DNA from 3 places in the Kitasatospora sp. NPDC058046 genome. Region 3 is predicted to be linked to each of the others. Evidence: riboswitches for the same ligand, from Rfam matches in the RefSeq annotation. Region 3 holds a riboswitch; each other region holds the start of a gene.
The links. Region 3 has a riboswitch for S-adenosylmethionine ahead of ACFVU7_RS01335 (aminotransferase class V-fold PLP-dependent enzyme). Riboswitches for the same ligand answer to the same signal wherever they lie in the genome.
Positions count from the first base shown of each region.

Region 1: it holds a riboswitch for S-adenosylmethionine, as region 3 does, so the genes downstream of both, thrC (threonine synthase) here and ACFVU7_RS01335 (aminotransferase class V-fold PLP-dependent enzyme) in region 3, are expected to answer to the same signal.
Region 2: it holds a riboswitch for S-adenosylmethionine, as region 3 does, so the genes downstream of both, ACFVU7_RS41520 (IclR family transcriptional regulator) here and ACFVU7_RS01335 (aminotransferase class V-fold PLP-dependent enzyme) in region 3, are expected to answer to the same signal.

Region 1 is NZ_JBHVRS010000022.1:4,878-12,492, forward strand. It holds gene otsB (trehalose-phosphatase) at 1-456, shown strand, start outside; gene ACFVU7_RS34205 (trehalose-6-phosphate synthase) at 443-1,909, opposite strand; gene ACFVU7_RS34210 (glucosyl-3-phosphoglycerate synthase) at 1,970-3,007, opposite strand; SAM riboswitch class I at 3,119-3,255, shown strand; gene thrC (threonine synthase) at 3,272-4,552, shown strand; gene ACFVU7_RS34220 (MoaD/ThiS family protein) at 4,588-4,866, shown strand; gene ACFVU7_RS34225 (cold-shock protein) at 5,405-5,608, shown strand; gene groL (chaperonin GroEL) at 5,956-7,578, shown strand.
Region 2 is NZ_JBHVRS010000035.1:25,423-33,037, reverse strand. It holds gene ACFVU7_RS41530 (BTAD domain-containing putative transcriptional regulator) at 1-1,124, opposite strand, end outside; gene ACFVU7_RS41525 (hypothetical protein) at 1,467-2,600, shown strand; SAM riboswitch class I at 2,686-2,827, shown strand; gene ACFVU7_RS41520 (IclR family transcriptional regulator) at 3,030-3,743, shown strand; gene ACFVU7_RS41515 (threonine/serine exporter family protein) at 3,927-5,180, opposite strand; gene ACFVU7_RS41510 (NADP-dependent oxidoreductase) at 5,275-6,255, opposite strand; gene ACFVU7_RS41505 (GlxA family transcriptional regulator) at 6,335-7,342, shown strand; gene ACFVU7_RS41500 (protein kinase family protein) at 7,483-7,615, opposite strand, start outside.
Region 3 is NZ_JBHVRS010000001.1:287,039-294,653, reverse strand. It holds gene ACFVU7_RS01365 (ubiquinol-cytochrome c reductase cytochrome b subunit) at 1-721, opposite strand, end outside; gene ACFVU7_RS01360 (ubiquinol-cytochrome c reductase iron-sulfur subunit) at 718-1,770, opposite strand; gene ACFVU7_RS01355 (c-type cytochrome) at 1,779-2,588, opposite strand; gene ACFVU7_RS01350 (heme-copper oxidase subunit III) at 2,776-3,396, opposite strand; gene ACFVU7_RS01345 (hypothetical protein) at 3,793-4,218, shown strand; gene trpD (anthranilate phosphoribosyltransferase) at 4,334-5,410, shown strand; SAM riboswitch class IV at 5,519-5,637, shown strand; gene ACFVU7_RS01335 (aminotransferase class V-fold PLP-dependent enzyme) at 5,689-7,071, shown strand; gene ACFVU7_RS01330 (Lrp/AsnC family transcriptional regulator) at 7,075-7,356, opposite strand; gene ACFVU7_RS01325 (rhomboid family intramembrane serine protease) at 7,398-7,615, opposite strand, start outside.

The DNA.
Region 1 (7,615 bases), on a different contig from region 3:
CGGGTGGGGGCGCCCGAGGGGACGTGGGTGGAGGACAAGGGGCGGTCGGTGGCCGTGCACACCCGGCGGACGGCGGCGCCGGAGGAGGCGTTGGAGCTGCTGCGGGCGCCGGTGGGGGAGCTGGCGGCCGGGCACGGGCTGGTGGTGGAGCCCGGGCGGCTGGTGCTGGAGCTGCGGCCGCCGGGGGTGGACAAGGGGGCGGCGCTGACCGGGTTCCTGCGCGAGCGGGGGGCGCGGTCGGTGCTCTACGCGGGGGACGACCTGGGGGACGTGGCGGCCTTCGCCGCGGTGGAGGAGCTGCGCGGCGAGGGCGTGGCCGGGGTGCTGGTCTGCGCCGGTGCGGTGGGGGACGCGCCGGTGCGGGAGCTGGCCGACCGGGCGGACCTGGTGGTCGCCGGGCCGGAGGGCGTGGTGGAGCTGTTGGGGGCCTTGGCGGACGCGCTCACAGCGCGTTGAGCTGGTCCAGGAACCACTGCTGCGGGGGGAGCGCGGTGGCCGCCGCCGCCAGGCGCTTGGTGCGGTCGGCGCGCTCCTCCGGGCTCATGGTGAGGCCGGCGTGGAGGGCCTCGGCGGTGGCGATGACGTCGTAGGGGTTGACGGTGAGGGCGTCGTCCTTGAGTTCGGCGTGGGCGCCGGCCTCGCGGGAGAGGACGAGGGCGCAGCCGTGGTCGGAGACCACCGGGACCTCCTTGGCGACCAGGTTCATGCCGTCGCGGATGGGGTTGACCAGGGCGACGTCGGCCAGCCGGTAGGCGGCGAGGGAGCGCGGGAAGTCGTCGTCGACGTGGAGGATCAGGGGCTGCCAGGCGGGGGTGGCGAACTCGGCGTCGATCTCCTCGGCCAGCCGTTGGACGGCGGCCGTGTAGGCGCGGTACTCGGCGAGGTCGGTGCGGGACGGGTAGGCGAAGGCGATGTGCACCACCCGGTCGTGCCACTCGGGGCGGGTGCGGAGCAGGTGCCGGTAGGCCTGGAGGCCGCGGACGATGTTCTTGCTCAGCTCGGTGCGGTCGACCCGGACGATGGTGCGGCGGTCGCCGACGGCCGCGCGGAGGGCGGCGAGGCGTTCGTCGACGTCGGGGCGGTGGGCGCGCTCGCGCAGGAAGTCGGCGTCGGCGCCGAGGGCGTGGACGCCGAGGCGCGTGGTGCGGCCGTCGACGGTGACGGTGAGCGCGTCGTGGTCGACGGTCGCGCCGAGGAGGTCCTCGCAGCAGGCGGCGAAGGCGCGGGCCCAGCGCTGGGTCAGGAAGCCGGCCCGGTCGGCACCGAGGATGCCGGTGAGGACGGCCCGGGCGACGTCGTCGGGCAGCATCCGGTAGTACTCGGGCGGGGCCCAGGGGGTGTGCGAGAAGTGGCCGATCCGCAGGTCGGGGCGGGCTTCGCGGAGCAGGGCCGGGACCAGGGAGAGGTGGTAGTCCTGGACGAGGACCGCGGCGTTCGGGGCGGCCTCGGCGGCGAGGGCTTCGGCGAAGGCCTCGTTGTAGGCCCGGTAGGCGGCCCATTCGGTGCGGAAGGCGGCGTCGAAGGAGGGCGCGGTGGGGGTCGCGTAGAGCAGGTGGTGGACGAACCAGAGGGTGGAGTTGGCGACGCCGTTGTAGGCGCGGGCGAAGGTCAGCGGGTCGATGTCCAGCATCCGTACGGCCTGGCCGCCGACCTCGTGGCCGGCCAGGTCGAGGCGGCCGTGGGGTGCCTCGGCGGCGGCCCTGCGGTCGGAGTCGTCGAGGGCGGCGCAGACCCAGACGGCGTTCGGGTCGTCGATGGCGGAGAGGCCGGAGACCAGGCCGCCGCCGCCGCGGCGCAGGGTCAGCGTGCCGTCGTCGGCGGTGCTGAAGGACACCGGTCCCCGGTTGGACGCCACCAGGACGGGGGCGGTGCCGGTCACGCTCGAACGGTTGGTCGTGAGATCGCCCATGGTTGGCATGTTGCCGTGGGGTCGGCGTGGCAAACCCGTGCGGCCCGTCGAAGAGAGGCCCTAATGGTGGGCGGCGTACTCGGGGAGGGTGTGGATCGGGGGGCGTTCGAGGGCGGTCACCGGGTGGGTGTGGGCGGTGAAGGCGCGGGTTTCCGGGTCGCGGGTGAACTGGGTGAGGTGGGGGTGGACGAGGTCGGCGGAGGCCTTGAGGCGGTGGGTTCGGTCGAGGCGTTCCAGGGCGGTCCGGTAGATGGTGGCGGCCATCCGGCCGAGGGCCTGGCCGTCCTGGTGGCGGTGGTGCCGGACGCCGACGTCCACCTGGGCGAGGGCGTCCAGGCCGGCCAGCTCCAGGGCGTCGACCAGCAGGCCGAGTTCGACGCCGTAGCCGGTGGGGAAGGGCAGCCGTTCGAGCAGTGAGCGGCGGGCCGCGTACTCGCCGCCGAGCGGCTGGACGAAACCGGCGAGTTCCGGCCAGTGGAGGTTGAGCAGGGGGCGGGCGACGAGTTCGGTGACCCGGCCGCCGCCGGCGGGCAGGACGGCGCCCTCCGACTCCAGCGGGCGGTCGTACATGGCCTTGACCAGCTGGATGGACTCGTCGGTGAGCAGCGGGCCGACGATGCCGGAGACGAAGGCCGGGTCGAACTCGCGCAGGTCGGCGTCGACGAAGCAGACGATGTCGCCGTGGGTGACCAGCAGCGAGCGCCAGAGCACCTCGCCCTTGCCGGGGACGGCGGGCAGCCGGGGCAGGACGGCGTCGCGGTGCTCGACCCGGGCGCCGGCCTCGGCGGCGACGGCGGCGGTGGCGTCGGTGGAGCCGGAGTCGACGACGACGAGTTCGTCGACGAGCGGGAGGCGTTCCATCAGCTCGCGGCGGATGGTGCGGACGATGTCGCCGACGGTGGCCTCCTCGTCCAGGGCGGGGAGGACCACGCTGACCGTGCGACCGGTGCGCTCCTTGGCGTCGAGCAGGGTGCGGACCGGCCGGTCGGCCGCGCTCCAGGAGCGGCGGCGCAGCCAGGACGCCGCCTGCGGGAGGAGCGCGGGAGTCGGTTCGGCGGGCACGGAGATCTCCTCGGCGAGGTCGGTGGGACGGGTCATCTCGCTTGGCGGACGGTCCCGTTCAGGTTTGACGCCTTCGGATACAGTCTTCGTACAGCGGTCGGACCTTTGCACGCCGGGGTCTCCGTTGAGCACCACCACAATTTCACAAGCTCATCCAGAGGGACTGAGGGAACGGCCCGTTGACGTCCCGGCAACCTTCTCGCGCGGCTGTCTGTCGACAGGCCCCGGCGGGACAGGTGCCAATTCCGTCCCGTGTCGCGACCGCGCCACGGGGAAGATGAGGAGAGAGGCCTCGCCATCATGGCTATCGACACTGCCGCACCCGTTTCCGTCGACCTCGGCCCGGCCGCCGCGCTGTCCTGTCGCGAGTGCGGCACCCGCTTCCCGCTCGGCCCCAGCTTCGCGTGCCTGGAGTGCTTCGGCCCGCTGGAGATCGCCTACGAGTTCGGCAGCGAGGGCGCCGAGGAGCTGCGCAAGCGGATCGAGGCCGGTCCGGCCTCCATCTGGCGGTACGCGCCGCTGCTGCCGGTGCCGGCCGACGTGGCGTCCAAGCCGAACCTGAACCCGGGGTGGACCCCGCTGGTGAAGGCGGACAACCTGGGCCGGGAGCTCGGTTTCACCGCCCAGCTGCACGTCAAGGACGACTCCGGGAACCCGACGCACTCGTTCAAGGACCGGGTGGTCGCGTGTGCGATCGAGGCGGCCCGGGCGTTCGGCTACACCACGCTGTCCTGCTCCTCCACCGGCAACCTGGCCGGCGCGGTGGGTGCGGCGGCGGCCCGGGCCGGGTTCCGGTCCTGCGTGTTCATCCCGCACGACCTGGAGCAGGGCAAGGTCGTCATGGCCGGGGTGTACGGCGGCGAGCTGGTCGGCATCGAGGGCAACTACGACGACGTGAACCGCTTCTGCTCGGAGCTGATCGGCGACCCGGCCGGCGAGGGCTGGGGCTTCGTCAACGTGAACCTGCGGCCGTACTACGGCGAGGGCTCCAAGACGCTGGCGTACGAGATCTGCGAGCAGCTCGGCTGGCGGCTGCCGGAGCAGATCGTGATCCCGATCGCCTCGGGCTCGCAGCTGACGAAGATCGACAAGGGGCTCCAGGAGCTGATCAGGCTCGGCCTGGTCGAGGACCGGCCGTACAAGGTCTTCGGCGCCCAGGCGGAGGGCTGCTCGCCGGTGTCGGCCGCGTTCAAGGCCGGCCGGGACGTGATCAAGCCGGTGAAGCCGGACACCATCGCCAAGTCGCTGGCGATCGGCAACCCGGCCGACGGCCCGTACGTGCTGGACATCGCCCGCCGTACCGGTGGCGCGGTGGAGGACGTCACGGACGCCGAGGTCGTGGCGGCGATCCGGCTGCTGGCGCGGACCGAGGGGATCTTCGCCGAGACCGCGGGCGGGGTGACCGTCGGCGTGCTGAAGAAGCTGGTCGAGACCGGGCAGCTGGACCCGGCCAAGGAGACCGTCGCGATCAACACCGGCGACGGGCTGAAGACCCTGGACGCCGTCTCCGATTCCGGGATGACCGCCGTCATCCGCCCGACGCTGGACTCGTTCCGCGCCGCCGGCCTCGTGTCCGCCTGAACCACCCGATAGGCCCCGCCCCCGCTAGGAGAGTCATGAGCGCCACCGTCCGCATCCCCACCATCCTGCGCACCTACACCGACGGCGCCGCCGAGGTGACCGCCGAGGGTGCCACCCTGGCCGAGGTCGTCGCCGACCTGGAGAAGAACCACGCGGGCATCGCGGCCCGCATCCTGGACGACACGGGCAAGCTGCGCCGCTTCGTGAACGTCTACGTGAACGACGACGACGTGCGCTTCGCCGAGGGTCTGGCGACCGAGATCAAGGACGGCGCCAGCGTCTCGATCATCCCGGCGGTGGCCGGCGGCTGCTGAGCCGACAAAGCAGAACCCGCGGTCGCCCGCGCGTACGGAAATCCGTTCTCCGTATGCGCGGGCGACCGCTCGCATTCCGGCGGGAATATTTCCGGGTCGAGTCGGAGTAGAGTGTGGCTCGGCTGGGAACAGGGTTTCCCTTTCGGCCCCCGCAGTGCTCGGCCCGGGGGCGTCCGGCCGCCGGGGGCGGACCGTGAAACATGTCAGGCAGATGTCAGAATTCGCGCGGGCATTTGAGTAATTCGTCCGCTATGTCCGGCGTGGAATGCCGAGATTATTCCGATTCGATCCGTCCTGTCCCTTGACGCCTTGGCGGAATTACCGGCGGTTGGCCCTGTTGCAGAGGGCGTCGATCCGGATACATTCAGCGGCGGTCGACGCAATCACCCGCTCACCGGAGGCCGCCCGGCGTTCCGCGCGGATGGTTGCGGCGTGCACGGCTGCGCCCAGGGGGGGTTCCCCGGGCCGGCCTTCAACCAACCCGGGCCCGCGACCTGCGGGCACGTGAAGGGCCAGCACAGCACTAGGGGAGTTCGGAATGGCTCAGGGCACCGTCAAGTGGTTCAACGCGGAGAAGGGCTACGGCTTCATCGCGGTCGACGGTGGTGCGGACGTCTTCGTCCACTACAGCGCGATCCAGATGGACGGCTACCGCACCCTCGAGGAGGGCCAGCGGGTCGAGTTCGAGATCTCCCAGGGACAGAAGGGCCCGCAGGCGGACATGGTCCGCGCGGCGGTCTGACCCCTTCCGACTCCAGGAGCTCGGCGCGGCCCTACGGCTGGTGACCACTCGCTTCTCGACGGGCCCGTGCGACGCGTGTCGTACGGGCCCGTCGGCGTTCCCCGACGCGGCTCCGGCGGGGCTCCGGCGGGGCTCCGGCGACGGCTCGCGGATCGTCGATTGGGCTTGCACTCGACCACCCGGAGTGCTAATCATTGGCGTTAGCACTCACAGCGTGAGAGTGACAGCGGACCGGGTCGGTGAGGCCCCCGGGAGCGGTAGGGGAATGGACCCCCGCACACCAGGGCCGTCCGTCGCGGGCACCCCTTGGTCCGAGCAGTCGACCGTGTCCCGGAGGACCACTTCAGATGGCCAAGATCATCGCCTTTGATGAGGAAGCTCGCCGCGGCCTTGAGCGTGGCATGAACCAGCTCGCCGACGCCGTGAAGGTCACGCTCGGCCCCAAGGGCCGCAACGTCGTGCTGGAGAAGAAGTGGGGCGCCCCCACGATCACCAACGACGGTGTCTCCATCGCCAAGGAGATCGAGCTCGAGGACCCGTACGAGAAGATCGGTGCGGAGCTCGTCAAGGAGGTCGCCAAGAAGACGGACGACGTCGCGGGTGACGGCACCACCACCGCCACCGTGCTCGCCCAGGCCCTGGTTCGCGAGGGTCTGCGCAACGTCGCCGCCGGCGCCAACCCGATGGCCCTGAAGCGCGGCATCGAGAAGGCCGTCGCGGCCGTCTCCGACCAGCTGCTGGCCCAGGCCAAGGACGTGGAGACCAAGGAGCAGATCGCCTCCACCGCCTCCATCTCCGCCGCTGACACCCAGATCGGCGAGCTCATCGCCGAGGCCATGGACAAGGTCGGCAAGGAAGGCGTCATCACCGTCGAGGAGAGCAACACCTTCGGTCTGGAGCTCGAGCTCACCGAGGGCATGCGCTTCGACAAGGGCTACATCTCCGCCTACTTCGCCACCGACCTGGAGCGGATGGAGGCGACGTTCGAGGACCCGTACATCCTCATCGCCAACTCCAAGATCGGCTCGGTCAAGGACCTGCTCCCGCTGCTGGAGAAGGTCATGCAGAGCGGCAAGCCGCTGGTCATCATCGCCGAGGACGTCGAGGGCGAGGCCCTGTCGACCCTGGTCGTGAACAAGATCCGTGGCACCTTCAAGTCCGTCGCCGTCAAGGCCCCGGGCTTCGGTGACCGCCGCAAGGCCATGCTCGGCGACATCGCCATCCTCACCGGTGGCACCGTGATCTCCGAGGAGGTCGGCCTCAAGCTGGAGAACGCCGGCATCGACCTGCTGGGCACCGCCCGCAAGGTGGTCATCACCAAGGACGAGACCACCATCGTCGACGGTGGCGGCGACAGCGAGCAGGTCGCGGGCCGCGTGAACCAGATCCGCGCCGAGATCGAGAACAGCGACTCGGACTACGACCGCGAGAAGCTCCAGGAGCGCCTCGCCAAGCTGGCCGGCGGCGTGGCCGTCATCAAGGCCGGCGCGGCCACCGAGGTGGAGCTCAAGGAGCGCAAGCACCGCATCGAGGACGCCGTCCGCAACGCCAAGGCCGCCGTCGAGGAGGGCATCGTCGCCGGTGGTGGCGTCGCCCTGCTGCAGGCCGGTGTCGCCTTCGACAAGCTGGAGCTGGAGGGCGACGAGGCCACCGGTGCCAACATCGTCAAGGTCGCGCTGGAGGCCCCGATCAAGCAGATCGCGACCAACGCCGGCCTGGAGGGTGGCGTCGTGGTGGAGAAGGTGCGCAACCTCCCCGCCGGTCACGGCCTGAACGCGGCCACCAACACCTACGTCGACCTGATCGCCGAGGGCATCATCGACCCGGCCAAGGTGACCCGCTCCGCGCTGCAGAACGCCGCCTCCATCGCGGCGCTGTTCCTGACCACCGAGGCCGTCATCGCCGACAAGCCGGAGAAGGCCGCCGCGGCCGCCGGCGGCGGCATGCCGGGCGGTGACATGGACTTCTGATCCTGATCGCTCCGATCGGATCGGCTGGTTCCTCGTC
Region 2 (7,615 bases), on a different contig from region 3:
ATGCCGACCACGGTCGCGATCACCAGCGCCTGCTGGCCCGGTGCGCCGGGGTTTCTGTCGGGCGCCCCTCCGTGCACCCCTCCGTGCACCCCGCCGAGAGCCTTGCCCAGCCGTTCGACCAGGACCGATCGGCCGGTGAAGTCGGCCGCGTCGGGCGGCAGTTGGGCCGGTCTGGGGGTCGGTGTGCTGCTCCCGGCCGGGGCGGTGTTCCCGGTCGGTGCGGTGGCGGGGGCGTTCGGCGCCGCCGGTCCGGCGGGCGGGTCCGGTGCCTCGGCCCCGGGCGCGGCCGGCTCCGCCGGACCGGCGGCGGCCGGGCCCGGGACGAGCGCGACGGGGACGAGCGCGACGGAGGGTGCCGGGGCGGCGAGCGACGGGTCCCCCTCCAGGATCCGCTGGTGCAGCAGGTCCAGCTCCGCCCCGGGCGCCACCCCCAGTTCGGCCAGGAACAGCTGACGCGCGCCCCGGAACACCGCCAGCGCGTCCGCCTGCCGCCCGGCCTGGTACAGCGCCCGCATCAGCAGCCCGTACGCCCGCTCGTGCAGCGGGTGCTCGGTGGTCAGCGAGGTCAGCTCCGGGATGCACCGGGAGTAGCGCCCCAGCGCCAGGTCCAGGGCGATCCGCTCCTCCAGCAGGGTCAGCCGCAGCTCCTGGAGCCGCTGGCGCTGCCGCTGCGCGAACGGCCCGGGGATGCCGGCCAGCGGCTCGCCCTGCCACAGCTCCAGGGCCTGGTTCAGCAGGTCGCGCGCCTGCTGCGGCTCCCCGGCGGCCGCCGTGCGCTCGGCCTGCGCCGCCAGCTCCTCCGCCTGCGCCGCGTCCACCGCGTGCTTGGGCAGCACCAGCCGGTAGCCGTCCCCGACCGAGGTCAGCACGGTCGGCGCGTCCGGCGCCTCGCCGTGCAGGACCTTGCGCCACCGCCAGGCGTAGGTGCGCACCGTCGTCATCGCGGTGCCCGGCGGCTCCTCGCCCCACAGGGCGTCGATCAGGTCGGTGGCGCTCGCGCCGTGGCCGGGCCGGAGCAGCAGCACCGCCAGCATCGCCTGCTGCTGGGGGCTGCCCACCTTCAGTACGGTCGCGCCGCGCTGCGCCCGCATCAAGCCCAGCACCGAGAACCGGAAATCATCCATTCCTGCACCTGCCCGCTTCATGTGCTCGCCCCCGCCCGCACGTGCCACCCCCGAATTGGTGAGTCCCTATCAACCCACGGGACCTGGCGGGATGTCGAGAGATCGTCGACCCGGTGGTGATCCGGTGTTGATCGGCCGTCGCCACAATCGGTGATGTGGCGCCCGCAGTCGGCCCGGCCCCTCACCGCCGGACCCGCCACGTCCCCGGTCGCCCGGCCGCCGACCGGCGACCCCCACGGCTCTCGGAGGCGGACGCCCATGAACACGGACCGGAACAGCGACCTGAGGACCGGCCGGAAAGCGGATCCGAACGCGGAACCGAGTACGGCGTCGAGCACGGACTTGAGCACGGACCTGAGCACCGACCGGACCACGGACCGGCACGGCGGCCTGGACACCGACCTGCTCCACCGCCTGCTCGACGTCGACCCGGCCTGCGGACCCGTCGAACTGCTCCACCGCGCCCGGGGCGAGCGCCACCTCCCGTACCTGGTGCTCGCCGCGCTCGCCCGGGAGGACGTCCGGATGGGCGCGCACGCCCGGGACGAGCTGCGGCGCGCCCGCGACCGGGTCGAGTGTTACGCCCGGGTCGCCCGCGACCTCGCCGACGCCACCGGGGTCCGCCCCATCCGCGACCTGCCGCTGGCCGGCTACTACCCGCCCGACCTGCCCCGGCCGCTGGCCGAGCTCAGCCTCGTCAGCCCCACCGAGGCCTCGCTCTGGCAGGCCGTCAACCGGCTGGTCACCGACCACCCGGTGGAGTCCGTGGAGGTCACCCTGCTCGGCGAGCGCCCCCGGCACACCGCCGTCACCCTGCGCTGGCCGGCCGGGGACCCGCTGCTCGACCCGTGGTACCAGGTGCGGGTCGCGACCGCCGCGCTCCCCGGCGACCTCGCCACCGTCCCGGTCCGCCCCTACCTGGCCGCCGACGACCACGTCGAATGCCTGATCGCCCTCGCCGAGGAAGGGCTCGGGCGCACCTTCCTCGCGGGCGACGTGATCGACGTGGCCAGGCTCGCCGGGCAGCCCTTCGAGCCCGTCGAGACCGCCGCGGTGGTCGCCGCCTACCGGCTCGCCCCGGAGGCCGCCGCCCTCCTCGACCTCGCCGCCGAGCACGTGCCGCTCGGCGCCCTGCGGGACGTGCGTACCGTCCTGGAGGCCGAGGTCGCCCCCGAACTCCGCCGCCGGACCTCTGCCGGCACCCCGCCGTGCCACGGCACCTCGCCGCGCCACGGCACGCTGCTGCGCCGCACCGTCATCCGGCACCAGTGGGACGAGGCGCTGCTGCTCCCGGCCGGCGACGCCACCCTGCTGCTCACCCCGGTCGCCGACTACCTGCTCGGCCCCGAGGGCACCCGGCCGACGGACCGCGAGCGCACCGCCGCCCTTGCCGCCCTCCACGCCTGGGACGCGACCCTCCCCGGCAGCCCGGACGGGGCCCCGTGCACCGGCCTGTCGGGGCCGCGCCACCGCTGAGCCGGCCCCGCGGGGCGTGGCCGAGGGCGGGTCGAGGGCGGGGGGACTTGCCGACCCGCCCCGGATGTCTTGTATCGTTCCTGGCGAATCATCCAGAGGGGTGGAGGGACCGGCCCTACGAAGCCCCGGCAACTCCCCGTTCGACCCGGCGTCCGAAGTACGCGCCGTGTTGGCGGGGGCAGTGCCAACTCCGGCCTGTCGCCACTGTGGCGCGGGAAAGATGAGGAGACACGGTGCTCTCTGTGCTGTCCTTCGCCCGGGCGCTTCCCGCCCCGGTCCTTTCGCGTACCCGTCTCGTGCCCGGCGCAGGCAATCGGCCGACTTCTCCGGCCTGTCCTCGCTGACCACACCCCCCGGCTCCCCGCCAGGAGCCGCCGTGAGCAGCGCGGACCCGCTGCTCCCGGGCCTTGAGACTGGAGTACCCATCCCATGGAGAACACGAGCGGCGTCGGCGTGCTCGACAAGGTCACCTCGATCCTCGGCACCCTGGAGGCCGGGCCCGCCACCCTGGGCGGCCTCGTCGCCGCCACCGGCATGGCGCGGCCCACCGCCCACCGGCTGGCCGTCGCACTCGAACACCACCGCCTGGTCAGCCGGGACGTCCAGGGCCGGTTCATGCTCGGCCCCCGCCTCGGCGAGCTCTCGGCGGCCGCCGGCGAGGACCGGCTGCTGGCCGCGGCCGGTTCGGTCCTCGCCCAGCTGCGGGACGCCACCGGCGAGAGCGCCCAGCTCTACCGGCGGCAGGGCGAGGTCCGGATCTGCGTGGCCGCCGCCGAGCGGCTCACCGGGCTGCGCGACACCGTTCCGGTGGGGGTCACCCTCCCCATGAAGGTCGGCTCCGCCGCCCAGATCCTGCTCGCCTGGGAGGAGCCCGAGCGCCTCCACCGCGGCCTGCAGGGGGCCCGCTTCACCGCCACCGCGCTGAGCGGCGTGCGGCGCCGCGGCTGGGCCCAGTCCGTCGGCGAGCGCGAGGTCGGGGTCGCCTCCGTCGCCGCGCCCGTCCGCGGCCAGTCCAACCGGGTGGTGGCCGCCGTCACGGTCTCCGGGCCGATCGAACGGCTCAGCCGCCACCCCGGCGCCCAGCTCTCCCAGGCCGTCGTCGAGGCGGCCCACCGGCTCACCGAGGCCCTGCGCCAGCCCTGACGGGGGTTCCGAGGCTCTCGGATTCCGAGGTTCCGGGGTTCCCTGGTCACGGGTTCCGAACCTCGGGTTCCGAGACTCCGGGCTCCGGGGCGCACCTCCGCGCGCCCCGGGGCCCGGTTCCGGCCCGTACCGGTCCCGGTTCCGGCTTGGCTCGGGCCCGGCTCGGGCCCGGTTCCGACCGGCTCAGGCCCGGTGCGGCAGGCCGGTGAGGCTGGGACGGGGGATCCGGCTGATCACCGCGCCGATCAGTGTGCCGATCGACACCCCGAAGACCGCCGAGACGGCCGCCAGCAGCGACTGCGCCCCGTTGCCGACCTCGATCTGCGCGGTGTTCAGCAGACCGAAGGAGCCCGGCACGACGATCCAGAACGCCGGGAGGTAGAGCACCTGCCAGAGCGGACCGCCCGGCAGCCAGTGCACCAGGGTGGCCGCGACCGCGGCGGCCACGGCACCGGCCAGGCCGCCGATCGCCGCGCCGTGCACCGACCCCACCGCCACCTGGGCGGTGACACTCACCGCGATCACCGCGACGATCCACGGGATGGCCGAGGGCGGGGTGTGGACGTTGACCACCACCCCGGCCACCGCGATCGCCAGCCCCAGCGCGATCACCCACCAGCTCGGCTTGGCCACCTGCACGTTGGCCAGCGCGGTGGACGGCATGCCGATCGCGGTCGCGGCCGCGGCCACCCCGGCGAGGAACAGCGTCAGCTGCACGGCGCCGGAGACCAGCCGGGCGGTGCCCGCGTTGGCGGCGCCGGCGGCGATCTCGGACAGCCCGGTGACCAGCAGCCCGCCCGGCAGCAGGATCGCCAGGGTGGCCACGATCGTCCGCAGCGGCCCGTCCAGCAGCGAGGCCCGCGCGAGCGCCAGGACCAGCAGTGCGACCAGGAACCCGGCCGTGACGGGCAGCAGCGGCCGCAGGTGCGGCCGCCGCCGGGCGAGCACGGTCAGGCCCACCACGATCAGCGAGCCGAGCCCGGCGGCCAGCACGTTCGCCACCACCGGCTGCAGGAAGATGCAGACCCCGACCCCGACCGGCAGCGCCCCGAAGTCAGCCACCCACGCGGGCCAGCGGGCGGGCGCCCGCCGGATCCGGTCCAGCTCGGCGCGCGCCCGCGGCCCGTCGAGTTCGCCCGCCCGCAGCCGGTGCACCAGGTCGAGGACGTCGGCCGTCTGCTCGAACCGCAGGGTGCCGCCGAGCGGCTGGAACCTGGTGGCGCCGTCCGGGTGCAGGGCCACGAACAGCCCGTTGGTCAGCGCGGCGACCTGGACCTCCGGGGCGCCCAACGCCCGCCCCAGTCCGCGGAGTTCGTCCTCGACCTCATGGACGGGCAGGCCGCCGCCCAGCAGGGCTTCGCCCAGGTCGAGCAGGAGACGGCAGAGCGGGTCGGGCGGGGCGTCGGCGTCCCGGACCGATGGAGACTTGCTAGGCATGGCAGGTATCGTCCCACCCTGCCCGATTCGGTCTGAATCTGCCCCGGTCTGTTCGCTTCCCGAGCGCTGGTCGCTCCCGGGGCCTGGGTGACCGCTACGGGCGGACGGTGAGGACCAGCTTGCCCGTGACCCGGCCGGTCTCGCCCTCGGCGTGGGCCTTCGCGGCCTCCGCGAGCGGGTAGGTGGCGGAGACGTGCGGGCGCAGCTGCCCGGCTTCGACGAGGGCGGCGATCGCGGCCATGCCCGCCCGGTCGTGCTCGACCAGCAGGGCCTTCGCCGTCACGCCCAGCTTGGCGGCGCGCTCGGCCACCTCGTCGATCCCCTGGGGCAGGATCGACACCAGGACGCCGCCGGGCCGGAGGGTCTCCAGGGAGCGCAGTCGGTCGTCGCCGCCGAGCGGGTCGAGGACCACGTCGATGTCGCGGGCCTCCGCCACGAAGTCGGCCGTGCGGTAGTCGATGACCTCGTCCGCGCCCAGGCCCCGGACGAAATCGTGCTTGGCGGCGGACGCCGTGCCGATGACGTACGCGCCGCGCGCCTTGGCGATCTGCACGGCGACGTGCCCGACGCCGCCGGCCGCCGCGTGCACCAGGACCCGCTGCCCCGGCCGCAGCCCCGCCGTGTCGACGAGCGCCTGCCAGGCGGTGAGCGCCACCAGCGGGAGCGCCCCGGCCTCGACGTGGCTCAGTACTGCGGGCTTGGGCACGAAGGCCCGGGCGGGGCCGGCGACGTACTCGGCGTGCGCGCCGGCGCCGTACGGGTAGGGCAGCATGCCGAACACCTCGTCGCCCGGGGCGAAGAGCGAGACGCCGACGCCGACCGCCTCGACGGTGCCGGAGACGTCCCAGCCGAGCGTGAACGGGGGCTGCCCGAGGAAGTAGCCGCGGTCGCGGTGCTTCCAGTCGGTGGGGTTGACCCCGGCGGCGTTGACGGCGACGAGGACCTGGCCGACGCCGGGCACGGGCCGCTCGACCTCGGCCTCGTGGAGGACGTCCGGGGTGCCGAGGGCGGTCTGGGTGATGGCCCGCATCGTGTTCGTGCTCATCGTGTTCGTGCTCATGGAGTTCGTGGTCATGGATCCAGCCTGCGGCCGCGCCCCTGACCAGCGAAATGGCAAGATTGCCAAAGACCGATAGAATCGTGCCATGCCTGCGATGGAACCCTGTGGTCCTCTCGGTCCTGGTGGCCTCGGCGCCCGGCCGCCGCACCGCGTCGTCGTCCTCGCCCTCGACGGCGTCTACCCCTTCGAGCTCGGCATCCCCAACCGGGTCTTCCCCGGGGTGCCGGGCGCGTACGAGGTGGTGACGTGCGCGGCGACGGAGGACCGGACGGTCGCGACCAGCGCCGACTTCACCATCACCGTCGGGCACGGGCCCGAGGCCCTGGAGAGCGCCGACACCGTCGTCATCCCGCCGTACGCCCTGCACCGCGCCACCGCCGACCTGCCGGAGCCCGAGCGCGCGGCCCTCGCCCGGATCCGCCCCGGCACCCGCATCGTCTCCATCTGTACCGGCGCCTTCGCGCTGGCCGCCGCCGGCCTGCTCGACGGCCGCCCCGCCACCACCCACTGGGCCCTGGCGCCGGCCTTCCGCCGGATGTACCCCCGGGTCGCCCTGGACGCCGACGTGCTCTTCGTCGACGACGGCGACATCCTCACCTCGGCGGGCGCCGCCTCCGGCCTCGACGTCTGCCTCCACCTGGTGCGCTCCGACCACGGCAGCGCCGTCGCCAACCAGGTCGCCCGCCAGTGCGTGGTCCCGCCCTGGCGCGAGGGCGGCCAGGCCCAGTACATCGAACAACCGGTGCCCCCGGAAGGCACCAACGGCACCGCCGCCACCCAGGCCTGGGCCCTCCAGCACCTCGACCGCCCGCTCGCCCTCCGCGAGCTGGCCGCCCACGCCCGGATGAGCCCGCGCACCTTCGCCCGCCGCTTCCAGGACGAGACCGGCACCAGCCCGGGCCGCTGGCTGATCCAGCAACGCCTCCACCGCGCCCGCCACCTGCTGGAGACCAGCGACCTCCCCGTCGACCGCATCGCCACCGAGATCGGCTTCGCCACCGGCGCCTCCCTCCGCCAGCACCTCCACGCGGCGATCGGCGTCTCCCCCCAGACCTACCGCACCACCTTCCGCGGCCACCCCGGCCCCCCAACCCCACCCTGACCATCGCCCGACGTAGGAAGTCGGCAGGCCCGACCTCCTACGTCGAGTCGTCAGCCGCCGCCGAATCGACGAGCGAGGAGCCGGGGCGAGGTGAGCCCCAGAGCCCGACAAGTCGCGGCCGGGGCCCGCTCCTTCGAAGGTCAGCGCGATGTCTCACCGGCGTCCGCGACGCGGTTGAGCTCGGCGCCGGGGTACGGCGTCTGCTTGCTCTCGGACAGTAGTCGGCGGTGGAAGCCATCCAGGACGACGCTGGCTCGGGCGTGCCGCTCGACG
Region 3 (7,615 bases):
GCGCCACCAGCAGGCCGAGCATGATGCCCGGGATCAGCAGCACGTGGATGGTGAAGAACCGCGGCACGATGTCGTGGCCGGGGAACTCGCCCCCGAACAGGAACATCTGGACGTAGGTGCCGATCAGCGGGACGGCGAGGATCGCGCCTTCCATGAAGCGGATACCGGTGCCCGACAGCAGGTCGTCCGGCAGGGAGTAGCCGAAGAAGCCGTCGAACATGCCCAGGATCAGCAGCAGGAAGCCGAAGACCCAGTTGATCTCACGCGGCTTGCGGAACGCGCCGGTGAAGAACACGCGCATCATGTGGACGAGCATCGCGGCCACGAAGACCAGGGCGGCCCAGTGGTGGATCTGCCGGATCAGCAGACCGCCGCGGACCTCGAAGCTGATGTCCACCGTGGAGGCGTAGGCCTCCGACATCGGGATGCCCTTGAGCGGCACGTACGAGCCGTCGTAGACGACCTCGGCCATCGAGGGCTTGAAGAACAGCGTCAGGTAGACACCGGTCAGGATGATGATGACGAAGGTGTAGAGGCAGATCTCGCCCAGCATGAAGGACCAGTGGTCCGGGAAGATCTTCCGCAGGTTGGCCTTGGCGAGGGAGTAGATCCCCAGCCGGCCGTCAGTCCAGTCAGCCGCGGCTTCCCACTTGTTGGCGGGCTTTTCACGCGTGCTGGAGGGCTTGGCGGCACCGGTCGTGGTGCTGCTCGCGCTACTCATCGAGCACGCTCCCAGTAGCTCGGGCCGACGGGCTCCGCGAAGTCGCCGGTGGCGACCAGGTTGCCCTTCTCGTCAGTGATGATCTTCAGCTGCGGCAGCGGGTGGCCGGCCGGGCCGAAGATCACGCGGGCGCCGTCCGCCAGGTCGAAGGTCGACTGGTGGCAGGGGCAGAGCGCGTGGTGGGTCTGCTGCTCGTACAGGCTGATCGGGCAGCCGACGTGGGTGCAGATCTTGGAGTAGGCGAGGATGCCCTCGAAACCCAGCTCCTTGGACTTGTCGTCCTTGATGTCCTCGGGCGCGATGCGGACCAGCATCAGGGCGTCCTTGGCGATCCGCTGCTGGAAGTCCTCGCTGTGCGTGGACAGGCCCTCCGGCATGGCGAACGTGAGCGAGCCGACGATGATGTCCTCGGGCTTCATCGGCTGCATGGTGTTCATGTTGATGAGCTGCAGCGGCTTGGTCTCGGTCGCCTCCTTCCAACCGGTCTCCTTGAGCTTCTTCTCGGGAAGCGGGCCAAGGTCACGGAGCAGGACCACGCCGGAGAGCGGGACCAGCGCCATGGAGCCGATCAGGGTGTTGCGGATCATCTTGCGGCGGCCGAAGCCGGACTCGGCGGCACCGGTCTTGAACTGCTCGATGACGTCGTTGCGGACCTCGTCGGAGGCCTCGATCGGGTGACGCTCGGCGGGCAGCTCGACGTCCGACATCAGCGTGCGGGCCCAGTGGACCGCACCCGCGCCGATCATGAACAGCGCGACGCCCAGGGTCAGGCCGAGCGCGAAGTTCAGCGCGCTGACGTGACCGAGCGGGAAGATGTAGACGATCTTGTCCGGGTCGATGGCCACGTACGAGGCGATGAACCCGACAGTGGCGAGCATCGAGACCACGAACATCAGCGAGACCTGGCGCTCGGCACGCGACGCGGCCTTCTCGTCGATGTCGGTGCGACGGGGCTCGTGGGCCGGCAGGCCCGGGTCGGCGAACGGGCTGCCGTGGTCGGCCACCTCGCCGGCGGAGCCGTGCGGCTCCGGGAGCTTCTCTTCTGACATGTCGTGGCTCATGACTTCTTGGCCTTGGTGGTGTGGGCGGCGACCCAGATCGCGACCGCGATGAGCGTGCCGAGGCCGAAGATCCAGCCGAACAGACCCTCGGTCACCGGACCGAGGCTGCCCAGGGTGAGACCGCCGGGGTTGGGCTCATCGTTGGTGGTGTGGCGGACGAAGGCCACGATCTGCTTCTTCTGCTCCTCGGGCATGGTGGTGTCCGGGAACGACGGCATGTTCTGCGGGCCGGTCTGCATGGCCTCGTAGATGTGCTTGGCGTCCACGCCCTCCAGCGAGGGGGCGTACTTGCCCTTGGTCAGGGCACCACCCTGGCCGGCGAAGTTGTGGCACTGGGCGCAGTTGGTGCGGAACAGCTCGCCACCCTTGGAGACGTCCTCGGGGTTGGTCGAGGTGAACTGCTCCTCCGTCGGGGTCACCGGGCCGGGACCGAGGGAGGCGACGAAGGCGGCGAGCTGGTCGATCTCCGCCTGCGAGTAGATGTTCTTCTTGCGCGGGACCTGGGCGCCGGGCTGCTGGGCCGGCATGCGGCCGGTGCCGACCTGGAAGTCGACAGCGGCGGAGCCGACGCCGACCAGGCTCGGACCGTCACTGCTGCCCTGGCCGTTCAGGCCGTGGCAGGAGGAGCAGCCCACGGCGAAGAGCTTCTTGCCCTCATCGATCGCGAGCGACTGCGCGGCGACGTCGGCCTGCGCCTTGTCGGCGGGCGCGAACGCGGCGTACAGCCCCCCGGTTGCCGCCAGGGCGAGAAGTAGGACGACCAGCGCCGCCAATGGGTGGCGCCGTCGTGCGGAGAGCTTTTTCACGGAATAACCCCGGTGTCAGGATCTGGTCGACTGGTGGGTGCACCCGGCGGCCGGTCTGGCCGGCACGAGGCTGCCTGTCTAGGGCTGCGCGCGCGGTCGGTCGGTGGGAGCGTCGGCACCGGCAGAAGCGGCCCGTCGCCGGTGAGGGCGGGGGCCGCAGCCGGTGGCCAGCGACCTGATCAGCTGGTTACTTGATCAGGTAGATGGTCGCGAACAGGCCGATCCACACGACGTCGACGAAGTGCCAGTAGTACGACACGACGATCGCGGCGGTGGCCTGCTCGTGCGTGAAGCGCTTGGCTGCGTACGTCCGTCCCAGGACCAGCAGGAAGGCGATCAGACCACCCGTCACGTGCAGCCCGTGGAAGCCGGTGGTCAGGTAGAACACCGTGCCGTACGGGTCGGAGGACAGCGACAGGCCGTCCTTCTTGACCAGCTCGGTGTACTCGAAGACCTGGCCGCCGATGAAGACCGCGCCCATGGCGAACGTGAGGATGAACCACGCCCGGAGCTTCTTCACGTCTCCGCGCTCGGCGGCGAACACGCCGAGCTGACAGGTCAGCGAGGAGAGCACCAGGATCGTGGTGTTGACCGAGGAGAAGGGCACGTTGAGGGCGTGGGCCTTCTCGGTCCAGAACTCCGGCCCCTTGACGGAGCGGAGCGTGAAGTACATCGCGAAGAGGGCCGCGAAGAACATCAACTCGGAACTGAGCCAGACGATCGTTCCGACGCTGACCATGTTCGGCCGGTTGACCGATCCGTGCGCGTGCCCGGTTTCTACTGCTGTTGCTGTCGCCACGACGGACATTATGTCGGTCCCTTATTCCGTCTTCACGTCGGGGGGTGTCCCTCGGAGTGTCCGGTGCGTGCGGTATGCCCGCTTGGGGGGCGACGGGGTGCCCGTACGGGGGGTGAGCAGCGGCGTGTCCCTTTTCTGATGGTTCCTCGGAGGAGCCTGGACCCCGTTGCCCGGCGCGCCGGTGCACGGTCGGAGTAGCCGAGGGAGGTAGGGGGGAGGGCGTCCGGGTGAGCCGTACGGGTGGACCGGGCGGGGTCGGGTGACGGGCCGTCCTCCAGGCGGGTTAGTCCGGGGCGCGGCGGCTTGAGGAGGAACGTGCGCGAGGGGGACTCGGCGGAGGGTGATCGGGAGTAGCATCCGGATCAGGCGAACGTGGTCCGGATCACACTTGAGGGAGCAGGGCCCATGGCGTACACGACCGATGAGACGCTCACCGTCCTCGTCTACAGCGACGACCGCAACACCCGCGAGCAGGTGCTGACGGCGCTCGGCCGCCGCCCTGCCGAGGACCTTCCGGAACTGTCCTACCTGGAGTGCGCGACCACCCCCGCGGTGCTCAAGGCACTGGAGAAGGGGGGAGTGGACCTCTGCGTGCTGGACGGCGAGGCCGTTCCGGCCGGCGGGCTGGGCCTCGGGCGCCAGCTCAAGGACGAGATCTACGGCTGCCCGCCGGTCCTGGTGCTGATCGGCCGGCCGCAGGACTCCTGGCTGGCCGCCTGGAGCCGGGCCGACGCCGCGATCTCCCGTCCGGTGGAGCCGGTGGCGCTGGCCGGGGCGGTCGCCACCCTGCTGCGGGACCGGCTGGCGAAGCGGACTCCGGCCGTCCGCTGAAATCCGCGCCAGGAGTAGGAAAGACAGGGGTAGAAGCGGGCGCTCCGCTCGATAGGCTGGCTCCATCCGTACGGACGTCCCCGGAGCGGGGAACCGACAACAGCTGGAGTCAGCCATGGTGAACGTGAACCCTGCGAACGGCGGTAGCGACCCCGCGCAGGTGGTCCGCACCTGGCCGGACCTCCTGGCGGCACTGTTGCAGGGGGAGGACCTCGACCGCTCGTCCACCGCGTGGGCGATGGACCGGATCATGAGCGGCGAGGCGTCCCCCGTCCAGGTGGCCGGGTTCATGATCGCGCTGCGGGCCAAGGGCGAGTCGGTCGAGGAGATCGCCGGCCTGGTCGACGCGATGTACGCGCACGCCGAACCGCTGGAGATCCCCGGCCCGGCGGTGGACATCGTCGGCACCGGCGGGGATCGGGCGAAGACCGTCAACATCTCCACCATGTCGGCGATCGTCGCGGCGGCCGCCGGCGCCAAGGTGGTCAAGCACGGCAACCGGTCGGCCTCCTCGACCAGCGGCTCCTCGGACGTGCTGGAGAAGCTCGGGGTGGCGCTGGACCTCTCCCCCCGGCGGGTCGCCGAGGTGGCCGAGGAGGTCGGGCTGACCTTCTGCTTCGCGGCGAAGTTCCACCCCTCGATGCGGCACGCCGCCACCGCGCGGCGCGACCTCGGGGTGCCGACCGCCTTCAACATCCTCGGCCCGCTGACCAACCCGGCCAAGGTCACCGCGCACGCCATCGGCTGCTTCGACACCCGGCTGTCCGGGCTGATCGCCGGGGTGCTGGCCCGGCGGGGCGCCACCGCGCTGGTCTTCCGCGGCGACGACGGGCTGGACGAGCTGACCATCACCACGACCTCGCAGGTCTGGCTGGTGCGCGACGGGGTCGTCACCGAGTCCACCTTCGACCCGCGGGACGTGGGCATCGAGCTGGTCGGCATCGAGGCGCTGCGCGGGGCGGACGCCTCGTACAACGCCGAGGTCGCGCGGCGGCTGCTGGCCGGCGAGCACGGGCCGGTGCGGGACGCCGTCCTGCTGAACACGGCGGCGGCGCTGGTCGCGCTGGAGCTGGGCGACGCGCCGCTCACCGAGCAGCTGGCGGCCGGCATGGAGCGGGCCGCGAAGGCGATCGACTCCGGTGCCGCGCAGGACCTGCTGCGGCGCTGGTCGGAGGCCACCAGCCGGGCCTGAGGCGGCAGTTGGGGAGCCCGTGCCGGTACGCCGGTGCGGGCTCCCGTGCTGTCCGGATGCTGGATGCCCGTTTGACCACCCGGTGGACCAGGCCTAGAGTCTTCGCCAGGTCATGAGTGACAGCGCCAAGCCCCAGCTGGCTGTCCGGCAACCCTCCGTCCGTGGCGGGGTGCCCTGGGTGAGGACCGGGTCGTCACGGCAAGCCGTCCGTGCGACAAGCGCGGACGCCCGACGACTAGCACTCCCGGGGTCCCTTGCCCCAGAAGGAGTGCATCCCCATGTCTCTGGCCACCGAAATCCGCACCCCGCTCGCCGTCCTCGGCGCTGACGTCCAGGTCCCGCTCGCCAGCGGTGAGAAGGTCGGCTACGCGGCGCTCGACTACGCGGCGAGCTCGCCGGCGCTCCAGCGGGTGTGGGACGACGTCGCCGCCTACGCGCCGTACTACGGCAGCGTCCACCGCGGGGCCGGGTACCTCTCCCAGCTGTCCACCGACCTGTTCGAGCAGAGCCGCCGCACCGTCGGCGAGTTCCTCGACCTGCGCGAGGGCGACCAGGTGGTCTTCACCCGGGCCACCACCGACTCGCTCAACCTGCTGGCCTCCGCCGTCCCGGCCGGCACCCGGGTGTTCGCCTTCGAGACCGAGCACCACGCCTCGCTGCTGCCCTGGGCGCACGCCGGACTGGACGTCACCTACCTGCGGGCGCCGCGCTCGCGGGCCGAGGCGGTGGCCGCGCTGGACGCCGCGCTCGCCGAGGCGCCCGAGGGCCCCAAGCTGCTCTGCGTCACCGGCGCCTCCAACGTGACCGGCGAGCTGTGGCCGGTCGCCGAGCTGACCGCGACCGCGCACCGGCACGGCGCCCGGGTGGTGCTGGACGCCGCCCAGCTGGCGCCGCACCACCGGGTCTCGGTGCGCGAGCTGGACGTCGACTGGATCGCCTTCTCCGGCCACAAGATCTACGCGCCGTTCGGCGCCGGGGTGCTGGCCGGCCGGGCGGACTGGCTGGACGCGGCCGAGCCGTACCTGGCCGGCGGCGGGGCGACCCGGACGGTGGCCCGGGAGGCCGACGGCTCGGTGGCCGTGCAGTGGCACACCGGCCCGGCCCGGCACGAGGCCGGCTCGCCGAATGTCATCGGCGCCTACGCGATCGCCTCGGCCTGCCGGGCGCTGACCGAGGCCGGCTTCGACGGGCTGGAGGCCCGCGAGCAGCAGCTGATCGCCCGGCTGACGGCCGGGCTGGCCGAGATCCCGCAGGTCAAGGTGCTGAACCTGTTCGGCGAGGGCTCCGCCCGGGTGGGCGTGCTGTCCTTCGTCGTCCGGGACTGGAACAGCTCGCACTTCTCCGCCGCGCTGTCCGCCGAGTACGGCATCGGGGTGCGCGACGGCCTGTTCTGCGCCCACCCGCTGGTGCGCACGCTGCTCGGCGACGAGGACGAGGCACCGTCCGAGTGTGGTGCGCCCGAGCCGTCGCTGCCGGGCGAGCGCAGCCTGAACGCGATCCGGGTGAGCTTCGGAGCCGGGACGCCGGACGAGCACGTCGACCGCTTCCTGACCGCCGTCCGGGAGCTGGTCACGGAGGGCGCGGCGTGGAACTACCGCAACGAGGGCGGGCGCTGCGTCGCCACCGTGCAGGTCGAGCGGGGCCGGCGCGCCGAGGGCTGACCGCTACTCGTCCAGGCCGAGGGCGAAGGCGGCCTCCAGGTCGTGCTGGGAGTAGGTGCGGAAGGCGATCTGGGTCTCGGTGTGGGCCACGCCCGGGACCTTGTTGAGCCGGCCCGGGATGACCTCGGCCAGGTCGTCGTGCCGGCGCACCCGCACCATCGCCACCAGGTTGTAGCCCCCCGTCACCGAGTAGACCTCGCTCACGCCGTCGATGGCGGCGATGGATTCGGCGATCTCCGGGATGCGGTCGACACTGGTCTTGATCAGGACGATGGCGGTGATCACAGTTCGGGCTCCTTTGTGGGGTGCCGCCAGCGTATCGGGCGTCAGCCCGGTCGTCGCGGGGGGTGGCGGACCACGGTGCAGGCGTAGAGGAACCCGGCCGAGAAGCCGATCACGTGGACCAGGTACGCCACCCCGGGGCCGGCCGCGTGCACCGACCACCACTGCAGGACGAACCAGAGGCCGAGCACCAGCCAGGCCGGGAAGCGCAGCGGCAGGAAGAACAGCAGCGGGACGAGGGTGGTCACCCGGGCCCGGGGGT